DNA from 2 places in the Citrobacter sp. Cm046 genome. Region 2 is predicted to be linked to the other one. Evidence: predicted binding sites of a transcription regulator. Region 2 holds the regulator's gene; the other holds the start of a gene.
The links. Region 2 encodes Fur, which represses iron uptake genes when iron is present. Its sites were predicted from a motif close to ATAATAATGAGAACNACTATCAA; they were not measured.
Positions count from the first base shown of each region.

Region 1 (10,796 bases), on a different contig from region 2:
CCCCGCGCTCACTGGTACCAATTTCCAGCATACCGTTATGGTTATCAATAATACGCTGTACGATAGCCAGACCCAGACCGGTACCACTGGTGCTACGCGCGCTGTCGCCGCGGACAAACGGCTGGAACAGATGTTTGCGTTGCTCCGGCTTGATACCCGGACCATCATCTTCCACCTGGAACCAGGCGCGATGTGGCTCCGTTCCGCTGCTGACCTTAATCCAGCCATTACCATAGCGGGCTGCGTTAACCACCATATTGGCGACCGCACGTTTAATCGACAGTGGATGCATCTTCACCTGAATAACGCCAGGCTGCAGTGCGGTGTCAATTTCACGCTCATAACCACTTTCCGCCGCAACCACTTCCCCCAGCACGGAGTTCAGATCCGCCATCTCCATTGGCATCTCCTGACCCGTCCGCAGGTAATCGATGAACTGCTCGATAATGGCGTTACACTCTTCAATATCCTTATTGATGGACTCCGCAAGATAACCATCTTCTTCGCCCATCATTTCCGTCGCCAGACGAATACGCGTCAGCGGCGTACGCAGATCGTGGCTGACTCCCGCCATCAGCAGGGTTCGGTCATCGGCTAGTTGCTTAACGCCCGCCGCCATATGGTTGAAAGCACGGGTAACGGAACGCACCTCTGAAGCGCCATACTCTCGCAGCGGCGGTGGGATAATACCTTTCCCCACCTGCAATGCCGCATGCTCAAGATCTACCAGCGGTCGGTTCTGGATACGAATAAACAGCCACGCCCCCCCGATAGCCAGCAGCATAATCGCCAACGTATAGCGGAACAGCGGTGAGAAATCGCCTTGATGGATTTCCGTCAGTGGTACGCGCACCCAGATATTAGGCGACAGCCAGGTTTTCAGCCAGACAACAGGCGAGCTTTTGTTGACCTCAACGCGAACTTCCGTCGGGCCACCGAGCTGTTGCGCCATCTGATGGCTTAAGAATTCATAGTGTTGCGCCCAACGCAGTCCAGCTTCTTCAGCGGCTTCGTTGGAATAGAGGGAAATTCCCAGCTCACGGTAAATTTCCCGGCGGAATGCGGGAGGCACAACCAGCTGTGTACCGTCCTCCAGTTGCAGTTTATCGGTCATCAGCATACGAACTTCGTAGGCCAGGACCTTATTAAACTGCTGGAGGCTCGGCAGGATCGCGAAGTTCAGCACCACCAGATAAGTCGTCACCAGGCTTGCAAAAAGCAAGGTGACGATGAGCAATAATGTGCGAGCAAACGAACTTCGTGGCGAGAAGCGCATTCGCCTCATGCTTTAGAACCGTCCGGGACAAAGACGTAGCCCAGACCCCATACGGTCTGAATGTAACGCGGATGTGCTGGATCCTCTTCCACCATGCGACGCAGACGAGAAATCTGCACGTCAATGGAACGCTCCATCGCGGAATACTCGCGACCACGGGCAAGATTCATCAGCTTATCGCGAGACAGCGGTTCACGCGGGTGACTGACCAGCGCTTTCAGCACCGCAAATTCACCGCTGGTCAGCGGCATAGGCTCATCTTCGCGGAACATTTCGCGAGTACCGAGGTTAAGTTTGAACTTACCGAAAGCAATTACCGCTTCTTCCTGAGAAGGCGCGCCCGGTAGCTCATTCGCCTGACGACGCAGCACAGCGCGAATACGCGCCAGCAGTTCACGCGGGTTAAACGGTTTAGGGATGTAGTCGTCAGCACCGATTTCCAGCCCGACGATACGGTCAACTTCTTCGCCCTTCGCCGTCACCATAATGATGGGCATCGGGTTACTCTGACTGCGCAGGCGGCGGCAAATTGACAGGCCATCTTCACCAGGAAGCATTAGATCCAGTACCATAAGGTGGAAGGATTCACGGGTTAGCAGACGATCCATCTGCTCAGCGTTTGCGACGCTTCGAACCTGGAAGCCCTGCTCAGTCAGATAACGCTCCAGCAGCGCACGCAGGCGCATGTCGTCATCGACCACCAGAATCTTATAGTTCTCTTGCATTGTTTTATACTCCCAAAGGTTCGCAACAATTGTAAGTGTGTATTCTTAAGAAAGCTTACGAGAGTAACCAGTGAATTCTGGTATGAATTCCAGGCTAAATTGTTACAAAGCATATTAAACAGCAGCTTAAGTATACAATGTTTCTCGCAATACATTATTTATTCTGTTGATATGCTCACGTAATACTAATTGTGCGCATCATCACAGAGTCGAAGGTAAAACAATAAGATGAAAACGCCCCTGATAACCCGTGAAGGGTATGAAAAACTCAAACAAGAGCTGAATTATCTCTGGCGTGAAGAGCGCCCGGAAGTCACCAAAAAAGTCACCTGGGCCGCAAGTCTGGGCGACCGCAGCGAAAATGCTGACTACCAGTATAATAAAAAGCGCCTGCGAGAGATCGACAGGCGTGTCCGTTATTTGACGAAGTGCATGGAGAATCTGAAAATAGTCGATTACTCCCCACAGCAGGAGGGCAAAGTATTCTTTGGCGCGTGGGTTGAGATTGAAAATGATGATGGCGATACCCGCAAATTCCGCATTGTCGGATACGATGAAATTTTTGGTCGTAAGGATTACATCTCTATCGACTCACCGATGGCGCGAGCACTGCTGAAAAAAGAGGTGGGCGATCTCGCGGTGGTGAACACACCTGCCGGGGAAGCCAGCTGGTACGTTAACGAGATTGAATACGTTAAATAAGCCTGGAACATTCCGAGAGAATCGGTTCTCGGCTGGCATTTTGGCGTGTCAGTCCGTATAACTATCCCCTGATTTTTGATCCTAAAGATGAAACTAAATCCATGATGAATGATTCGTTCTGCCGCATTATCGCGGGTGAAATTCAGGCTCGCGCCGAACAGGTAGAAGCTGCCGTTCGCCTGCTTGACGAAGGGAACACCGTGCCGTTTATCGCACGTTATCGTAAGGAAATCACCGGCGGTCTGGATGACACGCAGTTGCGTAACCTGGAAAGCCGTCTGGGTTATTTACGTGAACTGGAAGACCGCCGTCAGGCCATTCTCAAATCTATCAGCGAGCAAGGCAAACTGACCGACGACCTGGCGAAAGCGATCAACGGCACGTTAAGTAAGACCGAACTCGAAGACCTCTATCTGCCGTACAAACCAAAACGCCGCACCCGCGGACAAATCGCCATTGAAGCCGGACTTGAGCCGTTGGCTGATCTGCTGTGGAACGAACCTTCCCACGATCCAGAAACCACAGCGGCACAATACATCAACGCCGACAACGGCGTAGCGGATACTAAAGCCGCACTCGACGGCGCACGTTACATCCTGATGGAACGTTTTGCTGAAGACGCTGCGCTGCTGGCAAAAGTGCGTGATTACCTGTGGAAGAATGCGCATCTGGTTTCCACCGTAGTGAGCGGTAAAGAAGAGGAAGGCGCAAAATTCCGTGATTACTTCGATCACCATGAACCGATTTCCAGCGTCCCTTCTCACCGCGCACTGGCAATGTTCCGTGGCCGTAACGAAGGCGTGCTACAGCTTTCATTGAATGCCGATCCGCAATTCGATGAGCCGCCAAAAGAGAGTCACGGTGAGCAGATAATTCAGGATCACCTTGGCCTGCGACTGAACAACGCACCAGCAGACAGCTGGCGAAAAGGCGTCGTCAGTTGGACATGGCGCATCAAAGTGCTGATGCATCTTGAGACTGAACTTATGGGGACCGTGCGCGAGCGTGCGGAAGATGAGGCGATTAACGTCTTTGCCCGAAACCTGCACGATCTGTTGATGGCTGCTCCGGCAGGCCTGCGTGCTACGATGGGTCTCGATCCCGGCCTGCGTACCGGCGTTAAGGTTGCGGTCGTCGACGGCACCGGCAAACTGGTTGCTACCGACACCATTTATCCACATACCGGTCAGGCAGCCAAAGCCGCCGTTGCCGTTGCTGCGCTGTGTGAAAAATACAACGTTGAACTGGTAGCGATTGGTAACGGCACCGCGTCCCGCGAAACCGAACGCTTCTTCCTGGATGTGCAAAAACAGTTCCCGAAAGTCACCGCGCAAAAAGTGATCGTCAGCGAAGCCGGGGCATCGGTCTACTCCGCTTCCGAACTGGCCGCACAGGAGTTTCCTGATCTCGACGTCTCACTGCGCGGTGCGGTCTCTATCGCCCGTCGTCTGCAGGATCCACTGGCTGAGTTGGTGAAAATCGATCCGAAATCGATCGGTGTCGGTCAGTATCAACACGACGTTAGCCAGACACAGCTTGCCCGTAAGCTGGATGCGGTGGTGGAAGACTGCGTAAACGCCGTCGGCGTAGACCTGAACACCGCCTCCGTCCCGCTGTTAACGCGTGTCGCGGGCCTGACCCGGATGATGGCGCAAAATATTGTTGCCTGGCGTGATGAGAACGGTCAGTTCCAGAATCGTCAGCAGCTACTAAAAGTCAGCCGACTGGGGCCAAAAGCGTTTGAACAGTGTGCGGGCTTTCTGCGCATCAACCACGGCGATAACCCGCTGGATGCCTCGACCGTGCACCCGGAAGCCTATCCGATCGTAGAACGTATTCTGGCTGCGACCGAGCAGTCACTGCGTGACCTGATGGGCAACAGCAATGAACTGCGTAACCTGAAGGCATCTGACTTTACCGACGAACGTTTCGGGGTGCCGACCGTCACCGACATCATCAAAGAGCTGGAAAAACCGGGCCGAGATCCGCGTCCGGAGTTCAAAACCGCACAGTTTGCTGATGGCGTGGAAACCATGAATGACCTGCTGCCAGGAATGATTCTGGAAGGCGCAGTCACCAACGTCACTAACTTCGGTGCGTTTGTTGATATCGGCGTTCACCAGGACGGTCTGGTACATATCTCCTCTCTGTCGAATAAGTTCGTCGAAGATCCACACACCGTGGTGAAAGCGGGAGACATTGTGAAGGTGAAAGTGCTGGAAGTGGATCTACCACGCAAGCGTATCGCCCTGACCATGCGTCTGGACGAACAGCCAGGTGAAACCAACGCCCGTCGCGGCGGCGGTAGCAACGATCGCGCTCAGGGCAATCGCCCGACAGCGGCAGCTAAAGCGGCAAAACCGCGCGGGCGTGATACACAGCCTGCCGGCAACAGCGCCATGATGGATGCCCTGGCGGCGGCGATGGGTAAGAAACGCTGACAGAATGCCGGGGGGCACTTGTGCTCCTCCGGCTATATCATTTCGATTAACAATTAAATAATACAAATTGAAGCGGTTATTTAATTAGCCGAGGACTAACCGCACAATTAATTTTCACATCGTTAACAGATGAAACCTTAATTAAACATTAAAAAATCAATAATTGCCGAATTAAATTAACGGTCTCAAACCAGATTAAATGTTGAGGCATATCAAAATTGACTCAAATTATTATCCAATTCTACATTCCGTCACACTTATTCTATTGATGATAAAAACCATTCTCATTATCATTGCATTGTTGATTATTTACTCTTTCCTCCGTTAGCTAATCATCTGGTCTCATGCCGCCCTGCAGCCCCATGAGGTAATCATCCAGTTAGCGAGATATAAGTAGGTCCCTATGCAATTCACTCCAGACACTGCGTGGAAAATTACCGGTTTTTCTCGTGAAATCAGTCCGGCGTACCGTCAGAAGTTATTGTCACTCGGCATGCTACCAGGCTCATCATTCAACGTGGTACGTGTCGCACCTTTGGGCGATCCTATCCACATTGAAACTCGCCGCGTAAGTCTGGTATTGCGTAAAAAAGATCTGGCGTTATTAGAAGTGGAAGCGGTTTCCTGTTAATACAGTGAGTCAATAAAAATGAAAAAACTAACCATTGGTTTAATTGGTAATCCTAATTCCGGCAAGACAACTTTATTCAATCAGCTCACCGGCGCGCGTCAGCGTGTAGGCAACTGGGCTGGAGTCACCGTTGAGCGTAAAGAAGGTCATTTTGCGACGACGGACCATCAGGTCACACTGGTGGATTTACCAGGTACGTATTCACTGACAACGATCTCATCCCAGACCTCCCTCGATGAGCAAATTGCCTGTCACTATATTTTAAGCGGCGACGCCGACTTGCTTATCAACGTCGTCGATGCCTCAAACCTTGAGCGCAACCTCTACCTGACGCTGCAACTGCTCGAACTGGGTATCCCCTGTATCGTCGCGCTTAACATGCTGGACATTGCTGAGAAGCAGCAAATCCGTATTGATATCGACGCGCTTTCCGCCCGTCTTGGCTGCCCAGTGGTTCCACTGGTTTCTACGCGTGGACGTGGGATTGAAGCGCTGAAGCTGGCGATCGATCGTTATAAAGAGAACGACGCCGTCGAGTTGGTCCATTATGCTCAGCCACTGCTACGTGAAGCAGATTCTCTGGCTGACGCAATGACCGAAGAGATGCCGCTACAACAACGTCGCTGGCTTGGCCTGCAAATGCTGGAAGGCGATATCTACAGCCGCGCCTACGCGGGCGATGCTGCGCAAAATCTGGATGGTGCAATTGCCCGTCTGAGTGAAACGATGGACGATCCCGCGCTGCACATTGCCGATGCGCGATACCAGTGCATTGCCGCGATCTGCGATACCGTCAGCAACACGCTAACCGCCGAGCCAAGCCGCTTCACCACCGCTGTCGATAAAATCGTCCTCAACCGCTTCCTCGGTCTGCCAATATTCCTGTTCGTGATGTACCTGATGTTCCTGCTCGCCATTAACATCGGTGGCGCGCTGCAGCCGTTATTTGACGTCGGTTCAGTGGCACTCTTTATCCATGGTATTCAATGGATTGGTTACACGCTGCACTTCCCGGACTGGCTGACCATCTTCCTGGCGCAGGGTCTTGGCGGCGGGATTAACACCGTTCTGCCACTGGTCCCTCAAATCGGTATGATGTACCTGTTCCTCTCCTTCCTCGAAGACTCCGGCTACATGGCGCGAGCCGCGTTTGTAATGGACCGTCTGATGCAGGCGCTGGGGCTACCGGGTAAATCGTTTGTCCCGCTGATTGTTGGTTTCGGCTGTAACGTACCGTCGGTGATGGGCGCACGTACACTGGATGCGCCGCGTGAACGTCTGATGACCATCATGATGGCACCGTTTATGTCCTGCGGTGCACGTCTGGCGATTTTCGCTGTGTTTGCAGCGGCATTCTTTGGTCAGAACGGTGCGCTGGCGGTCTTCTCGCTATATGTGTTAGGTATCGTCATGGCAGTGCTGACTGGCCTGATGCTCAAGCACACCATCATGCGTGGCGAAGCAACGCCGTTCGTGATGGAACTGCCGGTTTATCACGTCCCGCATATTAAAAGCCTGATCATCCAGACCTGGCAGCGCCTGAAAGGCTTCGTCCTCCGTGCCGGTAAAGTCATTATCATTGTCAGTATTTTCCTTAGCGCGTTTAACAGTTTCTCCCTGAGCGGGAAAATCGTCGATAACATCAACGACTCAGCCCTTGCTTCCGTCAGCCGCGTTATTACCCCGGTCTTTAAACCGATTGGCGTACACGAAGATAACTGGCAGGCCACCGTGGGTCTGTTCACCGGTGCGATGGCCAAAGAAGTGGTTGTCGGTACACTGAATACACTCTATACAGCTGAAAATATTCAGGAAGAAGAGTTCAACCCGGCAGATTTCCACCTCGGTGATGAGTTAGTCGGCGCACTGGATGAAACCTGGCAAAGCCTGAAAGATACCTTCAGCCTGAGCGTCCTGGCTAACCCTATCGAAGCCAGTAAAGGTGACGGTGAGATGGCAACTGGCGCCATGGGCGTGATGGGCGAAAAATTTGGCAGCGCCGCAGCCGCTTACAGCTACCTGATTTTCGTACTGCTGTATGTTCCGTGCATTTCAGTTATGGGGGCTATCGCGCGTGAATCCAGCCGTGGCTGGATGGGCTTCTCCGTTCTGTGGGGCCTGAATATCGCCTACTCACTGTCGACGCTGTTCTATCAGGCAGTCAGCTACAGTCAGCACCCGACCTACAGTCTGGTCTGCATTTTAGCCGTCATCCTGTTTAACATCGTATTGCTGGGTCTGCTACGCCGCGCCCGTAGCCGTGTGGATATTGCGCTGCTGGCAACCAACAAAACGGTAAGCTCGTGCTGTGCCAGCACGACTGGCGATTGCCACTAAGGTTGTGGATCATGGCATCGCTTATACAGGTTCGTGATTTACTGGCTCTGCGGGGACGTATGGAGGCTAAGCAAATTAGCCACACGCTGCATACCCCGCAGCCAATGATTGACGCCATGCTGAATCAGTTAGAGAAAATGGGCAAAGCGAAGCGAATTCAGGAAGATGCCGAGGGGTGTCTTTCCGGAAGCTGCAAAAGCTGCCCGGAAGGCAAAGCCTGCCTGCGCGAATGGTGGGCTTTGCGTTAAACGTAATGCTATTTGCCGGATGACGCTACGTTTGTCCGGCCTACAAACGGCACCTAATATCCATGCTGTCCGGGATTTTGCGAAACGAATTCCATAAGAATGTCACTCTTTCAGCAAAACAGATTTATCCTCCAACCCTCTGCACATCGTTAACATTACGGGGATGCTTCCCTTTTCTACGGCAAGTAGAGTCTCATCATCTTGTTCTTCAGGTGACGGACCGCCATGAATACTGACGCTACAGCTACGCCGCATGACGCAATTTTCAAGACTTTTATGGGCCATCCAGCTACCGCTCGCGACTTTCTTCAACTTCATCTTCCAGACTCTTTACGTATTCTTTGTGACCTAAAGACACTGAAACTGGAACCGGGCAGTTTTATTGAGGACGATTTGCGTGCGCACTATTGCGATGTGTTGTGGTCACTAAAAACTCGTGAAGGCGATGGCTACATCTACACGGTTATTGAACATCAGAGCACCGCGGATGCACATATGGCGTTTCGTCTTATGCGTTATGCTATTGCAGTCATGCAGCGACATCTGGATGCGGGCCACAAAAAGCTGCCACTGGTGATCCCCATGCTTTTTTATCACGGCACCGTCAGCCCATATCCCTACTCCTTGTGCTGGCTGGATAAATTTAACGATCCGGAGACAGCCAGACAACTTTATGCGAACACTTTTCCATTAATAGATATCACGGTAATGGCTGATGACGAGATCATGCAGCATCGCCGTATAGCACTACTGGAGCTGATTCAAAAACATATCCGGAAACGAGATTTGATGGGATTAGTGGAAAAACTGGTCGTCCTGCTTGTTAAAGGAAACGCTAATGACAACCAGTTGAAAGCCCTGTTTAATTACATGATTCAGGCTGGCGACACAGCGCATTTCAAAGAATTTATGGACGAAGTAACCGGACGCCTACCTCAACACAAGGAGAGACTGATGACTATCGCAGAGAGATTACGCCAGGAAGGGCATATGAATGGGTTACAGGAAGGGTTACAGGAGGGCTTACAACAAGGTAAACAAGACGAAGCACGACGCATTGCTGCCACCATGTTAGCCGACGGTATCGACAGACTGACCATTCTCAGAATCACTGGCCTTTCTGCTGAGGAGTTGATGGCAAAAAGGCATTAATGTCGGCCCGGTAAGCATCGCGTCACCGGGCAAGTCAAAGGCGCTATAACCGCTGTTTCAACGCCATCAGCGCGGCACAGAACTCACCAGGATGCGAGATAAACGGCGCATGTGCCGCTTTGGCAAACACCAGAGATTCGCTCTCCGGCCACAGTGCATCCAGCATCGGTACAACTTTGCGCGGTACCAGCCCATCAAGATATCCATACAACCGCAGGAACGGCATGCGCAATGCGCAGAGAGATTCACGCAGATCAACCGTTTTCAGGATCTCCAGCCCACCATTCAGTACCGCCACTTCCGGCATCGGTAATGCCAGCACCGTTTTCTTCAAAGTTCGCGCGTCCTGACGTGCGGTTTCCGTTCCCATCGTTTGTAGCGCCAGAAAACGCTCTACCGTACGCTGGAAGTCTTCGCTAAGCTGTTGCTGGAATCCCGCCAGCACGTCCGGCTTAATACCCGGCCACTCATCACGAGCGCTAAAACATGGCGAAGAAGCCACAGTAACCAGCGCCTGAACACGAGCAGGATGGGTCAACGCTACCTGACTTGCTACCAGCCCGCCCAGGCTCCAGCCCAGCCAGATGGCTTTCTCTGGTGCCTGTTGTAAAACACGTTCCGCCATCTCCTCCAGCGGCATCGCGCCGAAACCCTGACTACGGCCAAATCCCGGTAAGTCGACAAGATGTAGCGTGAAATGCGAACTCAGTTCCTCACTTATGCAATGCCATACTTCCGCATTCAATCCCCATCCGTGCAGCAGCACAAGATGGCAATTTCCCGAACCTCGGGTCTGCCACCAGATGTCATTCATCAGTTACTGTTCTCTTTTTTGGAGCCTAGCCCTGTAGGCATACATTGTTAAGGATAAACCTATGCTAACAGTACCGGGATTGTGCTGGCTATGCCGAATGCCACTGACGCTGGGACATTGGGGAATTTGTTCCGTTTGTACACGGGCGACACGCCGTCATATCAATTTGTGCCCCCAGTGCGGGATGCCAGCCGCCCACACCGCCATTCCCTGCGGCCGGTGTCTGCAACAACCGCCGCCGTGGCAGCGGTTGGTTACGGTCAATGACTATGTTCCGCCGCTGAGTAACCTTATCCACCAGCTGAAATTTTCGCGCCGTAGCGAGATTGCCACTGCACTTTCACGCCTGCTGCTACTGGACGTGTTGCTGGCTCGCCGTACCAGCGGGCTTCCTCTGCCGGACAGGATCGTCAGCGTCCCACTCTGGCAACGCCGACACTGGCGAAGAGGGTTTAACCAGAGCGATTTAT
Region 1 covers NZ_JAOWGP010000030.1:23,437-34,232, forward strand. Annotated here, with positions in the region: gene envZ (two-component system sensor histidine kinase EnvZ) at 1-1,285, opposite strand, end outside; gene ompR (osmolarity response regulator transcription factor OmpR) at 1,282-2,001, opposite strand; gene greB (transcription elongation factor GreB) at 2,230-2,703, shown strand; gene OGX98_RS01850 (Tex family protein) at 2,805-5,144, shown strand; gene feoA (ferrous iron transporter A) at 5,548-5,775, shown strand; gene feoB (Fe(2+) transporter permease subunit FeoB) at 5,794-8,112, shown strand; gene feoC ([Fe-S]-dependent transcriptional repressor FeoC) at 8,124-8,360, shown strand; gene OGX98_RS01870 (Rpn family recombination-promoting nuclease/putative transposase) at 8,586-9,512, shown strand; gene bioH (pimeloyl-ACP methyl ester esterase BioH) at 9,556-10,326, opposite strand; gene gntX (DNA utilization protein GntX) at 10,388-10,796, shown strand, end outside.
Region 1: feoA (ferrous iron transporter A) is a predicted target of Fur. The motif match lies at 5,416-5,438, and genes of this name have one in related genera.

Region 2 (10,796 bases):
AATCGCCGCACTGGATGCCGGTGCTGATGATTATCTCAGCAAGCCGTTTGGCATTGGCGAACTGCAGGCGCGTTTGCGTGTGGCATTACGCCGCCACGCTATTGGACCCGCACCCGAGCCAGTCGTGCATTTTTCCGATGTGAAAGTGGATATTGCCGCGCGTCTGGTACATCGTGGCGAAGAGGAAATTCACCTGACGCCAATTGAATTTCGCCTGCTGGCGATACTTCTCAATAACAGCGGGAAGGTGCTGACCCAGCGTCAGCTGTTGAATCAGGTTTGGGGTCCCAACGCCGTCGAGCACAGCCACTACCTGCGAATTTATATGGGGCACTTGCGCCAGAAACTGGAAGTAGACCCGGCGCGCCCTCGTCACTTTATAACCGAAACCGGGATTGGCTATCGGTTTATGCCGTGATATTTCACCGGGTACCAGATGTAAAAAAGGAGCCTTTCGGCTCCTTTTCTGGTTACGCGTTTTTCAGCACTTCGCTGACAATCTCAACCGCTTCTTTTTCAATCTGCTTGCGGTGTTCTTCACCCAGGAAGCTCTCGCAGTAGATTTTATAGGCGTCTTCAGTACCTGACGGACGTGCGGCAAACCAGCCATTGTCAGTCATCACTTTCAGACCGCCGATAGAAGCACCATTGCCTGGCGCCGCCGTCAGACGCGCGGTGATCGGATCACCCGCCAGCGTGCTGGCACTGACCATCTCCGGAGAGAGTTTAGACAGCGCTGCTTTCTGCGCGGAGGTCGCGCTTGCCTGCAAACGGTTATAGCTCGGCGCACCAAAACGCGCGGCCAGCTCGTTGTAATGCTCTTGCGGGTTCTTACCGGTCACGGCAGTAATTTCGGCCGCCAGCAGACACATAATGATCCCGTCTTTGTCGGTCGACCACGGTGTACCGTCGAAACGCAGGAAAGAAGCCCCCGCGCTCTCCTCGCCGCCGAAGCCGAAGCTACCGTCGAACAGGCCATCAACAAACCATTTAAAGCCAACCGGTACTTCAACCAGTTTACGTCCTAAATCATTCACCACACGGTCAATCATCGCCGAAGACACCAGCGTTTTGCCAACGGCAACGTCTTCGCCCCACTGCGGGCGATGCTGGAACAGATAGTTGATCGCGACTGCCAGATAGTGGTTCGGGTTCATCAACCCGGCCGGAGTGACGATGCCGTGACGGTCATAATCTGGATCGTTAGCAAATGCCAGATCGAACTTATCACGTAGCGCCAGCAGACCCGCCATCGCACACTCGGAAGAGCAGTCCATACGGATAGCACCGTCTTTGTCGAGATGCATAAAGCGGAAGGTCTGATCAACCTGATCGTTAACAATGGTCAGATTCAGTTTGTAGTGCTCGGCAATACGCTTCCAGTATTCGATACCGGAGCCACCCAGCGGATCGACACCCAGCGTCAGTCCCGCTTTCTGGATCGCGGCCATATCAACAATGTCAGCCAGTCCTTCAACAAACGGCTGAACGAGATCCTGCTCTTTCACATGACCCGACGCCAGCGCCGCATCCAGTGAAATTCGCTTAACACCGTTAAGTCCATCAGCCAGCAGCGCGTTGGCACGATCTTCCACCACTTTAGTGACGTTAGTATCTGCCGGACCACCGTTTGGCGGGTTGTATTTAATGCCACCATCTTCCGGCGGGTTGTGCGACGGCGTGATGACAATGCCATCAGCCAGCGGGCCGCCTTTTTTGTTGTGGACCAGGATTGCATTTGACACGGCAGGCGTTGGCGTAAAGCCGTTATTTTCCTGCACGATGACATCAACACCGTTTGCCGCCAACACTTCCAGTACAGAGATAAATGCCGGTTCAGACAGCGCATGGGTGTCTTTGCCCACATAACAAGGCCCGGTAATCCCGTTTTTCGCACGTTCTTCGGCAATGGCCTGGGCGATTGCCAAAATATGCGGCTCGTTAAAACTGTGACGACCTGCACTACCACGATGCCCGGATGTCCCGAACTTAACGGCGTGCTCAGCATTCCCGGCTGTTGGTTTCAGTACATAGTACTGTGCCGTCAGTTGGGCGACGTTAATCAAATCACTCTGTTGTGCAGGCTGACCTGCACGCTTGTGGATTGCCATTGCCTGGTCCCTCTAATGCAAGGATTAAATTGTTCCGCAAACCTTTTCAATCAATTCCGCAGGGAATTGCATTGACTGCATGATGTGTTCAACCATGCTGCATTTGCGGCCGGTATTCGTGTTGGTGATCACCCAGTACGGTGTGCCAGGCACATGTTTCGGCTTGGTTTGATTACCATTTTTCAGCAGCGTCTGTTCATCCGCTGCAAAATAGACGCGTGTGCGACCGTGTAACGACTCCGTTGCTTCAGCAAACGCGTGCTGATCCAGTGAATAGAGTGTAGACAGCACCAGCATAAAGCGATTCACTGCTTTTTTCTGTTCCGCATATTCATCGGAAAGCAGCAGTTCACGCATGGCGCGCACTTTATCTTTAACGGGGTCGACCGGCTTGGCTTCCACGACAGGTTGCACGGCGCGGACTTCTTTTACCACCGGAGTGGCAGGCTGTGATGCGGCAGAAAACTTCAACATACGCCGTAAAATGTCGGATGCGCTCTCGCCGATATGCTTGGTGTGGCTGGCAATATAGCTATAGAGTTCATCATCAACTTCAATCGTTTTCATCTTAATCCAGTGCGGTGTCTTAGCTGAATACAAGTTGTTGGGATTATTACACCTAGTGTAAAGGCAAATCCCAACAGCGGATAGCGTCAAGCCTGATGGCCAGAAAAACTCGGAGTAACCGTAGTTGTTGCAGCCCTGTGGCAGAATGGTCAACATGATACCCTAACCCGCTAGTGTGAAAAAAAGAACTTTGCCATGAAATTGAATATCCGAGCGCAATCTGCACAAAACCTGCACAATAATTCCCCCATCGTCCTGGTTCACGGTCTGTTTGGCAGCCTGGATAACCTGGGCATACTGGCACGTGACCTGGTAGTCGATCACGACATCATTCAGGTTGATATGCGAAATCACGGGCTCTCCCCTCGTTCGCCAGAGATGAATTACCCGGCCATGGCGCAAGACCTGTTGGATACACTGGACGCCCAACAAATAGAAAAAGCGACTTTTATTGGTCACTCAATGGGGGGCAAAGCGGTGATGGCGCTAACCGCGCTGGCACCTGAACGTATCGATCAACTGGTGGCTATCGATATTGCACCGGTTGACTACCATGTCCGTCGTCACGATGAGATCTTTGCGGCGATTAATGCCGTGACGGATGCACAAGCCGCATCACGCCAGCAGGCGGCAAGCGTGATGCGCCAGTACCTGAAAGAAGAAGGCGTAATCCAGTTTCTGCTGAAATCCTTTGTTGACGGCGAGTGGCGTTTCAATGTCCCCGCATTGTGGGACCAGTATCCTCATATTGTGGGCTGGGAAACCATACCTGCATGGGATCATCCGGCGCTGTTCATCCCTGGTGGAAACTCGCCGTATGTTACCGAAGCGTACCGTGACCAATTACTGGCGCAATTCCCTCAGGCAAGGGCGCATGTTATTGCAGGTGCAGGTCACTGGGTACACGCAGAAAAACCAGATGCGGTCCTACGCGCCATCCGTCGTTATCTGACGGACAAGGCCAACTGATTAAAAACTCAGCGTCCGCGCGCGATTACGTGCGTGGGCGTTGGCGCGCCCCCCCTGCTGATGTATGATGGCGCGCTATCCATCCGGGCAGACGCCTGGCTGATTGTTTCCCCGAAGTCACCAAGATCATGGCCAAAGAACAAACGGACCGTACGACATTAGATCTGTTCGCGCAGGAGCGTCGCCCGGGACGACCCAAAACCAATCCGCTTTCGCGTGATGAACAGTTACGTATTAATAAACGTAATCAGCTTAAACGCGACAAAGTTCGCGGGCTTAAGCGTGTCGAACTGAAACTGAATGCCGACGCCGTTGACGCTCTGAACGAGCTGGCGGACGCACGTAACATGAGTCGCAGTGAACTCATCGAAGAGATGCTGATGAACCAACTCACCACGTTGCGTGGTCAGGCATAGTCTGAATTTCTGCTCTAAATCATAAATCGTGTAGCACAGAGTGCAGTCCCGCGTGTTTGCTGTTTCCGCATGCCTGACTGTTCTGCTATGATTGCCCTTATCCGTGGGCATTGCGCCACCACCATTTCAATAAGTTTCAAGAGGTTATTTTACTCATGGCAATCACTGGCATCTTTTTCGGCAGCGACACCGGTAACACCGAAAACATCGCAAAAATGATTCAAAAACAGCTTGGTAAAGACATTGCCGATGTACATGACATTGCAAAAAGCAGCAAAGAAGACCTGGAAGGGTATGACATTCTTCTGCTCGGTATCCCAACCTGGTATTACGGTGAAGCGCAGTGTGACTGGGACGACTTCTTCCCTACTCTCGAAGACATTGATTTTAACGGTAAACTGGTTGCGCTGTTTGGCTGCGGCGACCAGGAAGACTACGCAGAATATTTCTGTGATGCGTTAGGTACCATCCGCGACATCATCGAACCACGCGGCGCAACCATCGTCGGTCACTGGCCAACGGCGGGTTATCACTTTGAAGCGTCTAAAGGCCTGGCTGATGATGACCACTTTGTCGGTCTGGCTATTGATGAAGATCGCCAGCCTGAGCTGACCGCTGAACGCGTAGAAAAATGGGTTAAACAGATTTCTGAAGAACTGCATCTCGACGAAATCATTAACGCCTGATTTCATGCGGCGTAGAAACGTATCTACGCCGCATCAATAGATAAAACCAATCAAAATAATTGCTACAAATTTGTAACTTTCTCGCCTGACCCTGTACAATGGCTGGATGCCAATCGGGTATTGCACAGAGTGTTTGTCGGCGATACCACGTTTTGATTAACAATATTTGCCAGAGACTTGCTGTTTTCATTTAGACATGGCAGTTCTATAATGATACGCATTATCTCAAGTGCAATTTCTGTCACTTCTGTTAATGAAGTGAACCGCTTAGCTACAGGACAGATTCCGCATGACTGACAATAATACCGCATTAAAGAAGGCTGGCCTGAAAGTAACGCTTCCTCGTTTAAAAATTCTGGAAGTTCTTCAGGAACCGGATAACCATCACGTCAGTGCGGAAGACTTATACAAACGCCTGATAGACATGGGTGAAGAGATTGGTCTGGCGACCGTGTATCGCGTGCTGAACCAATTTGATGATGCCGGTATCGTAACCCGCCATAATTTTGAAGGTGGCAAATCCGTCTTCGAATTAACCCAACAGCATCATCACGATCACCTGATTTGCCTCGACTGTGGCAAAGTGGTCGAATTTAGCGATGATTCCATCGAAGCGCGTCAGCGTGAGATTGCGGCTAAACATGGTATTCGCTTAACCAACCATAGCCTCTATCTGTACGGTCACTGCGCTGAAGGCGATTGCCGCGAAGATGAGCATGCGCACGACGCCAAATAATATGATGTTTTCTGAAAAGCCAACCCTGCGGTTGGCTTTTTTTATAAGCTAAACCTGGCCGGGGGCCTCTTCCTTTCGAGTCAATGCAGCTTTAATGTAAAATTCACCCTACCTCATCGGAGAGCCGAAATGGAGCTTCGCCAGCTACGCTATTATGTTCGTATTGTAGAAACCGGCAGTATGGGCAGCGCGGCGCTCGATCTCAATATTGGTGTTTCGGCTCTCAGCCAGCAAATGACCCGGCTGGAAAACGAACTCGCTATTCGCCTGCTGCAACGAACCTCTCGTGGCGTGACGCCCACCAGCGCCGGACTGGCTTTTTACTCCCAGGCACAACTGGCATTACGTCACGCAGACGATGCGATCCTCGCGGCTCGAGAGGCCCGGCTTTCCGGTCACGTCAGCGTCGGAATGGCTCCCAGTACCGCATCCGTGCTCGGTGTGCCTTTCATTAATGCAATGCGGGAAAACTATGCAGATGTCCGCCTGCATGTGGTGGAAAGCCTCTCCGGTAACCTGGAGCGGATGATTAATACCCGCCAAATTGATTTAGCAGTGGTGTTTCAAAAGGAAAAAATCCTGCGCTGGAGCGCCAGACCGATTCTCGAAGAACGGCTATTTTTGATTGGCACCCATGCTTTACTGGATGATATTACGGATGACAATATCGCCCCTGCCCAGCTGGTTAATATTCCATTGATAATGCCAAGCCCGGGTCACGGCCTGCGCGGCAGACTGGATGCTATCTGCCAGGAACATGCTCTGAACATTGAGATCACTACAGAAATTGATGGTCTGACGCTGTTGATGAGCGCCGTTCGCAGTGGAATCGGTGCCACATTACAACCCGGCGCGGCGATTTCGCATCTCGATAAAGAGACGCTAAGAGTGATCGGCGTCCATAATCCAATACTTAGCCGCCCTAATTTTCTTGTCAGCCTTTCTGATGATGAACTTACCCCCGCAGGTCTCGCTGCCCGCGTGATACTGACCAAAGTGATGTGTCAACTGGTGGAAGCAGGAAGCTGGCCAGGCGCAATTCTTTACAATAACTAAAGGGCTATTTAGCATCACAGCGTAGCGCCCACACAACTTACACGTATACATTTTAATTACAAATTTAACAATTAGTTAAATGGTAATGGAGTATACGATGGTTGATGTTCTGGTGATTGGCGGCGGCAATGCCGCATTATGTGCTGCCTTAACCGCCCGGGAGCAAGGGGCTTCTGTATTACTGCTCGAAGCAGCCCCCCGAGAATGGCGCGGAGGGAATTCCCAACACACGCGTAATTTACGCTGTATGCATGATGCCCCACAGGATGTCCTGGTAGAGAGCTATCCAGAAGAGGAGTTCTGGCAGGATCTCTGGCGTGTAACTGAAGGAAATACCAACGAAGCACTGGCGCGGTTGGTGATACGTACCTCTTCGCAATGTCGCGACTGGATGCGCCAGCACGGCGTTAATTTTCAACCCCCTCTTTCCGGTGCTTTGCATGTGGCGCGCACTAACGCCTTCTTTATGGGCGGCGGAAAAGCTCTCGTGAATGCCTATTATCGCAGCGCAGAAAAGCTGGGCGTGCAAATTCGCTATAACACACCGGTCCAGGCGCTAGAACTGCATAATGGCGAGTTCGTAGCGGCACTGGCAGGCAAAGAGCGCATTGTGGCTAAGTCCTGCGTGCTTGCCGCCGGGGGGTTTGAATCTAACCGCGAATGGCTGCGGGAGGCGTGGGGCAAGAATGCCCGCGGCGAGTGGCCTGCGGATAACTTTCTTATTCGCGGCACACGCTTTAACCAGGGCGTACTGCTTAAATTTATGATCGATGCCGGGGCGGACATTGTCGGCGATCCCTCCCAGTCACACTGCGTGGCGATTGACGCCAGAGCACCATTATACGATGGCGGAATTTGCACCCGTGTGGACTGTGTCTCGCTGGGCATAGTGGTAAATCGTGATGCTGAACGTTTTTATGATGAAGGCGAAGATTTCTGGCCAAAACGTTACGCTATCTGGGGACGGCTGGTTGCCCATCAGCCCGGACAAATTGGCTACTCCATTATCGACAGTAAAGCGATCGGCCACTTCATGCCTCCGGTCTTTCCTGGCGCACAGGCCAATACGCTGACAGAGCTTGCTCGCCAGTTGGGACTGGATGTCGAACGCTTTACCCACACCATCATGCAGTACAACAGCGCCTGCCTGCCTGGGCAATTCGATCACACCACGCTGGATAACTGCGCAACACAAGGTCTGACACCGGCGAAAACACACTGGGCACGACCATTAGATACGCCACCTTACTATGGCTATGCCTTACGCCCGGGGATCACCTTCACCTATCTGGGGCTGAAAGTGGACGAACATGCCGCAGTACACTTTGCCGGACAGCCAAGCCGCAACCTGTTCGTTGCCGGAGAGATGATGGCGGGCAACGTGCTGGGTAAAGGCTATACCGCTGGTGTAGGAATGTCTATCGGCACAACTTTTGGCTGTATTGCCGGAAAAGAGGCCGCCCTGGCTGCACAAAAGGAGGCTCATCATGAAGCAGCTTGAGAAATTGATCATTGAAGCGCAAATTCTCACCGAGCCGGAAGCAGAGGTTGAACGTGTGATGCAGGTCTGTAATGCCTGCCGCTATTGCGAAGGTTTTTGCGCAGTTTTTCCGGCGATGACTCAGCGCCTGGAATTTGGTAAAGCGGATATAAACTATCTGGCAAACTTGTGCCATAACTGTGGTGCTTGTCTGCACTCCTGCCAATATGCTCCGCCCCATGAATTTGCTCTCAATGTACCGAAAGCGATGGCGGAAGTACGGCTGGAAACCTATCAGCACTACGCCCAACCCGCGGCCTTTGGCGCGCTTTATCATCGGGCAGGCGTAACCACGACGCTGTCGCTGGTTTTCGGCCTTATCGTGTTTCTGCTCCTCGCCATGGGTTTAAAGGGTTCATTATTCCATCCTCCACTGGCCGGGGATTTCTATCAAATTTTTCCGCATAACCTGCTGGCATGGATGTTTGGCTCTGTTTTTATCCTGGCAATAGGTTTGCTTATGGCAGGCGTGATCCGCTTCTGGCGAGAGATCTCCCCGGGTATGCCGCGTTCCGCGGAAATTGCTGAAGCCTCACACAATGCGCTGACGTTGAAATATCTCGACGGTGGGCACGGCAAAGGTTGTAACGAAGCGGATGATGCCTTCACTCTGATGCGTCGCCGTTTCCATCACTTCACCTTCTACGGTTTTATGCTCTGCTTTGCCGCCACCATCGTAGCGACGGGCTATCACTACTTCGCAGGTATAGAAGCACCCTACCCGTTCTTTAGTCTTCCAGTGATCCTTGGCACCTTGGGCGGTATTGGTTTAGTTGTAGGCCCTGCTGGCTTGTTATGGCTGAATCTTAAGCGCTCACCGCTACATGGTGACGCGCGGCAAAAACCAATGGATCGCGGTTTTATTTTGCTGCTGCTACTGACCAGCCTGACTGGTTTAGCGTTGCTGGCAGGTAGAGACACCTCCTGGATGGCTATTCTGCTGGCCATTCATCTCGGCGTGGTCATGGCACTCTTTCTGACCATTCCTTACGGAAAATTTGCCCACGGATTTTACCGCTGCGCTTCCTTACTCAAGTGGGCAATAGAAAGACAGCGCGGAAAACAGGCGGGAGTCGCAGGCGACTAACCCACACACTCTTACCTCTATAAAAACAAGATAAAGACAATGGAGAGCAAACCCAATGACACAACAACCATCGCGCGCTGGTACTTTCGGCGCAATACTGCGGGTAACCAGCGGTAATTTCCTCGAACAGTTCGACTTTTTTCTGTTCGGTTTTTACGCCACCTATATTGCAAAAACGTTCTTTCCCGCAGAGAGTGAATTTGCTGGCCTGATGCTGACCTTTGCCGTTTTCGGTTCAGGCTTCTTAATGCGACCTGTTGGTGCAATTGTACTGGGAGCTTACATAGACAGAATTGGTCGCCGTAAAGGGCTGATGGTGACGCTCGCGATTATGGGTTGCGGTACCCTGCTAATTGCCCTGGTTCCCGGCTATCAAAGTATCGGTCTGTTGGCCCCTGCGCTGGTATTACTGGGACGATTATTACAGGGATTCTCTGCTGGTGTGGAGTTAGGAGGCGTCTCTGTTTATCTTTCTGAAATTGCCACACCGGGGAATAAAGGCTTCTACACCAGTTGGCAGTCTGCCAGTCAACAGGTTGCCATTGTGGTGGCGGCTCTGATTGGTTACGGTCTGAACGCCACGCTGGCGCACGATGAGATCTCTGAATGGGGATGGCGCATTCCATTTTTTATTGGTTGCATGATTATTCCTTTGATTTTCGTTCTCCGCCGCTCGCTTCAGGAGACTGACGCATTTTTACAACGCACGCACCGTCCCGACACCAGGGAAATTTTCACCACTATCATCAAAAATTGGCGTCTCATCACAGCGGGTACGCTGCTGGTGGCAATGACCACTACCACATTTTACTTTATCACCGTTTATACCCCGACCTACGGCAGAGCCGTGCTACACCTCAGCGCCCGCGACAGCCTTATTGTCACCATGCTGGTCGGTATTTCTAACTTTATCTGGCTGCCAATTGGAGGTGCAATTTCAGACCGAATTGGCCGTCGTCCGGTGCTGATGGGTATTACCGTGCTCGCATTGATCACCACCTGGCCTGTAATGCACTGGCTGACTGCCGCGCCAGATTTCACCCGTATGACGTTGGTACTGCTTTGGTTCTCGTTCTTTTTTGGCATGTACAACGGGGCAATGGTTGCAGCGCTCACTGAGGTGATGCCTGTTTATGTACGTACAGTGGGTTTTTCACTGGCTTTCAGTCTTGCCACTGCTATTTTTGGCGGTCTGACGCCAGTAATATCAACGGCGTTGGTTCAGTTAACAGGAGATAAAAGTTCACCTGGATGGTGGCTGATGTGTGCAGCACTTTGCGGGCTCTCCGCCACGGCAATGCTGTTTGTCCGTTTAAGCCGAAATTATCAACCGGCAGACAATAAACTCTGAAATGCAGACGGGCGGAGAAATATCTCCGCCCGTTTTGTTCGAACCGCGTTTTATTTTGCCGAGTTCTTGCTGCGAATTTCCTGCCAGACCTTGTCACAATCGGCAGAGACAGCCTGATCGTTGCCCGTGCGCGTAGCCTGAATACACTGCTGGTAATCCAGCACGCGAACACTTTCTTCATTGGCAAACTGCTGGTGCTGCTTTTCTTTCTTCAGCACGTTTAACACGCTTTGGCAGGCCTCTATTTTCTCCGGTGAGCCCTGCGCGGTATTAATGC
Region 2 covers NZ_JAOWGP010000027.1:12,843-23,638, reverse strand. Annotated here, with positions in the region: gene kdpE (two-component system response regulator KdpE) at 1-418, shown strand, start outside; gene pgm (phosphoglucomutase (alpha-D-glucose-1,6-bisphosphate-dependent)) at 471-2,111, opposite strand; gene seqA (replication initiation negative regulator SeqA) at 2,136-2,678, opposite strand; gene ybfF (esterase) at 2,874-3,647, shown strand; gene ybfE (LexA regulated protein) at 3,776-4,063, shown strand; gene fldA (flavodoxin FldA) at 4,219-4,749, shown strand; gene OGX98_RS01165 (ryhB-regulated fur leader peptide) at 4,960-5,046, shown strand; gene fur (ferric iron uptake transcriptional regulator) at 5,039-5,485, shown strand; gene tcuR (tricarballylate utilization LysR family transcriptional regulator TcuR) at 5,615-6,541, shown strand; gene tcuA (FAD-dependent tricarballylate dehydrogenase TcuA) at 6,639-8,042, shown strand; gene tcuB (tricarballylate utilization 4Fe-4S protein TcuB) at 8,029-9,168, shown strand; gene OGX98_RS01140 (MFS transporter) at 9,224-10,519, shown strand; gene OGX98_RS01135 (ChiQ/YbfN family lipoprotein) at 10,570-10,796, opposite strand, start outside.